DNA from 2 places in the Methylophaga sp. F-2 genome. Region 2 is predicted to be linked to the other one. Evidence: riboswitches for the same ligand, from Rfam matches in the RefSeq annotation. Region 2 holds a riboswitch; the other holds the start of a gene.
The links. A riboswitch is a leader RNA that binds a small molecule or an ion and turns the genes downstream of it on or off. The one in region 2 is predicted to bind cyclic di-GMP.
Positions count from the first base shown of each region.

Region 1: linked by a shared signal. The riboswitch ahead of AC13DA_RS06110 (VPLPA-CTERM sorting domain-containing protein) and the one ahead of AC13DA_RS12750 (hypothetical protein) in region 2 are both predicted to bind cyclic di-GMP.

Region 1 is NZ_JBSXOF010000016.1:378,368-381,532, forward strand. It holds gene rlmD (23S rRNA (uracil(1939)-C(5))-methyltransferase RlmD) at 1-1,238, shown strand, start outside; cyclic di-GMP riboswitch class I at 1,462-1,539, shown strand; gene AC13DA_RS06110 (VPLPA-CTERM sorting domain-containing protein) at 1,557-2,162, shown strand; gene AC13DA_RS06115 (DNA alkylation repair protein) at 2,216-3,165, shown strand, end outside.
Region 2 is NZ_JBSXOF010000019.1:721,946-725,110, reverse strand. It holds gene AC13DA_RS12760 (hypothetical protein) at 1-43, shown strand, start outside; gene AC13DA_RS12755 (YqaA family protein) at 96-536, opposite strand; gene AC13DA_RS12750 (hypothetical protein) at 666-1,166, opposite strand; cyclic di-GMP riboswitch class I at 1,201-1,279, opposite strand; gene AC13DA_RS12745 (molybdopterin-containing oxidoreductase family protein) at 1,504-3,165, shown strand, end outside.

The DNA of each region.
Region 1 (3,165 bases), on a different contig from region 2:
AAGGTAAAACCGTTTTTGTGGATGGCGCCTTAGCCGGAGAAAAAGTGAACTTTCAATATAGCCGGGTTCACAAAAAATATGATGAGGCACGCACGGTAGAAGTATTGTCTGGCGCGGATGATCGCGTAGCAGCAAAATGTCAGCATTTTAGTATTTGTGGTGGCTGCAGTTTGATGCATATGTCACCTGAAGCACAGTTGGCTCATAAACAAGCCACATTGGCTGAACACTTCACTCACTTTGGTAACTTAAATCCTGAACAATGGTTAGCGCCTTTAACCGGTCCATTATGGGGATATCGTCGTAAAGCACGTTTAGGCGTGAAGTATGTCGCGAAAAAAGAACAGGTTCTGGTCGGTTTCAGAGAAAAGTCTTCACCTTATATTGCCATGCTAGAGCAATGTGAGGTCTTAGATCCTCGCGTGGGTCATCGTTTAACGGATTTAGCGTCATTAATTGCTGGGCTTGAAGCCTATAATCGTATCGCTCAGATTGAAGTGGCGATGGATGATGAGCATGTGGCGTTAGTTTTTCGCAATCTTGATGCATTATCTGAGACGGATAAAAATGCATTGATTCGCTTTGGTCAAAGCAATAATTTATGGATCTATCAGCAACCGGGTGGTCCGGATACGGTCTCCTTATTATGGCCTGAGTCAGCTCAGCTCAGTTATGCGCCGGAAGCAGGGTTGAACTTACAGTTTGATCCGAGCGATTTTACTCAGGTGAATGCCGGTATTAATGAAAAAATGATCCAGCGAGCCATGAACTTACTGGACGTACAAGCTGATGATCGTATTCTGGATCTATTCTGTGGCTTAGGTAACTTCACTTTACCTTTAGCTAGACGCGTTAATGAAGTGGTTGGTGTCGAAGGTGATGCGGCTCTGGTGCAACACGCTAAAAATAATGCACAACTTAATGGCTTAAAGAATGCTGAGTTTGAACTGGCCGATCTGACACAAACCGAGCTCAAAGATTATCCTTGGGCGGAAAAAGGCTTTAATAAAATTCTGCTCGATCCGCCCAGAAGTGGGGCGTTTGAAGTTTTACATCAACTCGCTGCATTAGGTGCTGAGCGCCTGGTGTATGTGTCTTGTAATCCGGCGACATTGGCACGTGATGCGGGTGAGCTGGTGAATCAGCATGGCTATATTATGGAAGCAGCAGGCATTATGGATATGTTTCCTCACACAACACACGTTGAGTCGATAGCCGTTTTTACAAAAAAACGTTAAAAATTTTATAACTAGTACCAAGGTACAATTGTCCTGATCAAAACTAAGGTAATACAATGCATCGCACTGGGAGTTATTCCCATGTTTTTATCAAATATTAAGGGTGGTATTTGATAAAAAAGTCTGTAGATGGCTGATTAATTTTACGTTTTAGTACCAAAGTACAATTGTTCAGCTAATGACGAATCACTAATATGTATTCTGCAGGTAGTGATTGCATATTGAACAGTTAAGCCAACCTTGGTGTGAGCCATGTGACGGAAAGCCACGGATCTTTTTTAAAGATGGCCGGGTTGCATAGTAAATAAGGATAATTCTATGAAATTTTACAAATCGGCTATGTTAGTAGCTGCTATGTTGCTAGGTTTTTCAAGTGTTGCTTCAGCAACGTTTTATCATGGTGGGCATCATCATGGAGGTTGTGGTAATGATGGTTCAACATGTGATAACCCTCAAGCTTATTCAACGACATTAAACGCTAAAGTAACTAACGAAGATCATGATTACTGGGGAACTTTCTGGGACTCTTCAGAGGCGTATATGAGCTTTGAAGCCATCAATGAGCCTACTTTAGAAATTACTTCGGCTACTTTATCAGTTAAATCAAATGCCAACGGTTCATGGTTCTCTGATGGTTTATGGACATTAGATAATTATTTCCCATACCTGACATACGTTGGTAAATTAGATGGTGGCGTTGATGTATTTCAACTAAGTTCAAACTTATTTGACGAAGTGCTTGCTGGTATCACCTTCAAAGCTATTTTTGATAAAATAAAAGAAGATGTTTTCTGGGCTGAATTAACAGTGGATGGTACATACTGCCCACCTGTAAGTGAAGTACCTGTTCCAGCAGCATTATGGTTATTTGGTTCTGGTTTGATGGGCTTTACAGCGATGCGCAGACGTAAAAAAACTGCCTAAGCTAAGACAGAATACCGTATGATAAAAGCCGCGATTCCATCGCGGCTTTTTTTATGGCTGAACAACTCAAAAATAAACTCAATACTGCAGCAGTTCATGAGCTAGGTTCACTGATTCATTCAGTGTGGCCAGACTTTGCTGTGACAGATTTTATTCAGACGGCCTCACTCAAACTGGATGAGCTGGAACTCAAAGCACGTGCAGACTATCTTGCTAAGAGTTTGCATGTCTACCTGCCTGATGATTATGTCGATGCGATAGCTATTCTGTTACAGGCTGCTGAATACCTTAGAGAAGAACAGTTTTCTGGTTGGGCACATTATTTAGCCTGGCCATTAATTGACTATGTCGCTATATATGGCATCAACCACCTCCATGTTTCTTTTGCTGCATTAGAAAAATTAACCCCATTATTTACCAGCGAGTTTGCCATTCGGTTTTTTCTGTTGGCGCATTTTGAAGAAACCTATTTGCAAATGCTGCAGTGGGCTGAACATGAGAATGAACATATCAGGCGATTAGCCTCTGAAGGCATTCGACCACGTTTACCTTGGGCACCACAATTAACTGATTTACGTGATGACCCAACACCAATATGGCCGATTCTTGAGAAGTTAAAAGGTGATCACAGCCTCTATGTCAGGCGTTCTGTTGCTAATAACATCAATGATATTAGTAAGGATCATCCTCAAATGGTGATTGATATTTGTTCAGAGTGGAAACAAGCAGCTTCACAAAACATAAACTGGGTGATTCGCCATGGTTTACGGAGTTTGGTGAAACAGGGAAATGCTGATGTTTATCCGCTGTTAGGTTTTAGTCAGTCGGTGGATATTGAACAGCCATTACTTCGTCTTTCCCATAGCCGATTATTATTAGGGCAGACGCTGGTGCTGGATTTTCGTTTACGAAGCAAGCAGGCGCAGTATGTAGTACTAGACTACCGGATACGTTTTGTTGGGGCTGCTGGAAAAATGACGAGAGAAAAAGTCTTTAAATGGAA
Region 2 (3,165 bases):
TAATAGTGAAGGTGAGGATATCGGTCATCCACATCATCATTGAATAAAAGTGTAACCCAGTTAAAACCCTGTTTCAGTCTCTGAAACGGGGTTTTTTAATTTAGTGACAGTGCTACCTGACTGATGACAATATAGCGAATCAACTTACCTGCTGTGACTAACACGACAAACCAGCCTAGATGTATTTTTATGAGACCTGCCATAACAGTTAATGGATCACCAATGATGGGCAACCAGGCAAAACACAGGGAAATAAGGCCATATTTCTTAAACCGGTTTTCCGCTTTTCTAATATCGCTTTCTGATATCCGTAACCATTTTTTTATGACTGCAGAACTGGCCCAATAACCTAAAGCATAATTCAGCATTGAGCCAAGCACATTTGCCACGGTGGCTGTGGTGATGAGCAAACTCGGTGATAGTCCTTTGATTAATAGTGTGCTCAGAACCAATTCAGAGCTAAGTGGCAGTAGTGTTGCAGATAAAAAGGCTGAGATAAAGAGACCGGGATAACCCAAGCTAACAAAATAATCCATTCAGGCGGTTACTCGATGGCGTGATGGTGGAGAAGTCAAACTGATACTCTCCTAGGAAATATTGAATCATACATAAAAAAAGGGAGCCGAAGCTCCCCAATATTGAACGGTGATTTTCTAAAGATGGGTTTAGGCTGCAATCGCTTTTTTACGAAAGCCTAAGAAACCTAATAAAACTGGTGCGAATAAGAAAAGTGCTGCAGGAACAGGTACTGCTGAAACTGATAGGCTGTAATTTAAAGCTTTACCCGTTGCGTCATAGATATCCAACACATATGTCAGACCTGCAGTTAATATCGCTGTGAAACTGAAATCACCAGTAATGTTGAAATTTTGAATAGCACCACCTAAAACACCAAATGCAATAGTTGCATTATCAAGATTAGACTCTGGATTAAATGACCATTCAATAACTACTGGTGTTGCGTCATTAGTAAATAAACTGAACGAAGATTCCCATGCGCCATTACCTGTAGTCCCACTTGCTAATACTGTACTACCACTAGCAAGATCAATTTCCTGACTAGCATTGTTGGTGAAAGCTGAGTCACCTTTTGTTAAGTTAAGTGTTGCTGCATTAGCCGCAACAGAGAAAAATAGTGCTATGACAAATAGCATCGCTTTTTTCATAAAAATTCCCTTATGTTTAGAGTGAAAAAACAAGCAATGCAACCCAGCCATCTTCACTTGGAAGACCTGTAGCTTTCCGACCCCGCCTCACGACGAGTTTGGCTTTGATTAAAAGGATGAAAGTGATAAACCACTCAATTGCTCAAGTGGTTAATTATTCATCCGCGGCTAAGTGTATAGAGGCTCTATTACAAGAAAATGTCAGAGTGAGTAATTGATTTAAATAAAATTTCTATCAATTATCTTGAGTAAATTAACGGGCATATTTCCCGTTTTAAACTGGTGTATAGTCTGAAAATAATAATAAAAAAATACATATCAGAGAGGAGAGAGCAATATGGCAAGCGTACTAAAAACGACGCATCATGGAGGCTGTCCACATGATTGTCCGGATACCTGTTCGATGGTCTATGAGGTGGAAAACGGTCAATTAACTTCAGTCAAAGGCAATAAAGAACATCCGATGACGCGTGGCGGCTTATGCGTCAAACTCAAAGACTATGAAAAGCGTCACTACCATCCGGATCGTCTGTTGTATCCGATGCGACGAACAGGACCTAAGGGCAGTGGACAGTTTGAGCGAATTAGCTGGGATGAGGCTTTAGATGAAATCACTAGCCGCTGGAAAGCGATTATTGCAGAGCAAGGTCCGCATGCCATTTTGCCTTATAGCTATTTAGGGAATCAGGGCTTAGTTCATGGCTTAAACGGGGGCGATGCTTTCTTTAACAAAATGGGGGCGACCGTCTGTGAGCGTACGTTTTGTGGCGAAGGTTCTTGTACCGCTTGGTTATTGACCGTAGGGCCGACGGCAGGTGTCGATCCCGAGAGTTTTATTCATTCTAAATACATCGTTATCTGGGGCTGTAACTCGGTTAGCACCAATATTCACCATTGGCATATCGTGAAAGATGCACAGAAAAATGGTGCCAAAGTGGTGGTGATTGATCCGTATAAATCCAAAACAGCTAAAGAGGCTGACTGGCATATCGCACCAAAACCCGGTACCGATGGTGCATTAGCGATGGCGATGATGCATGTCATCATTGAAGAAGGTTTACAGGATCAGGACTACATCGACAACTACACCGTTGGCTTTGATGCCTTGGCAGATAGAGCCAAGACCAGAACACCCGAATGGGCTGCCACTATCACAGGCATAGCTGCGGATGATATCCGTCAATTTGCCCGTGAGTTTGCCACTAGCCAACCTGCGGCAATTCGCCTTGGGGTAGCAGTTGAACGTAACTACGGTGGTGGTCAGGCCATCCGTGCTATTACTTGTTTGCCAGCTTTAACCGGTGCATGGCGGCATGTTGGCGGTGGTGCTTTGCAGTTCCCGGTATGGGAGCATCCTTATAAATTTGATGTCATCTCGCGTCCAGATCTGATTCCGGAAGGCACGCCAGTGGTGAATGCAATACAACTTGGTCGAGCACTAACGGGTGAGTTGGGGCTTGATACACCGATTAAATCTATGATGTGCTGGAATGCGAATCCTGTCACGCAAGCAGCAGAAACTGACAAGATTGTTCAAGGTTTGATGCGGGAAGATCTGTTTCTGGTGTCGGCTGAACATTTCCTTTCTGATACGGCTTCTTATGCTGATATCGTGCTGCCTGCTTCTATGGGGGCTGAGATGGAAGATATGGTGCTGTCATGGGGGCACTTATATCTGACCTATAACGAAAAATGTGTTGATTCGCCGGGCGAAGCTATTCCCAATAATGAGATATTCAGACGTCTGGCAGCCAGAATGGGCTACCAAGAAGAAAACTTTAGCTGGTCAGATAGCGAGTGTCTGGAGAACTATGTTGACTGGGAATCACCGGCTTGTGATGGTATCGATTTAGCTTATTTACGCGAACATGGTTTTGCCAAATTAAAGGTAGGTACCAAAGATGATCGTGCTCCTCACCGCAATGGAAATTTCCCCACGCCCAGTGGTAAATGCGAGCTGGAAATAAAAGGAGCCACAAATTTTGTTGCTGGACCTTTC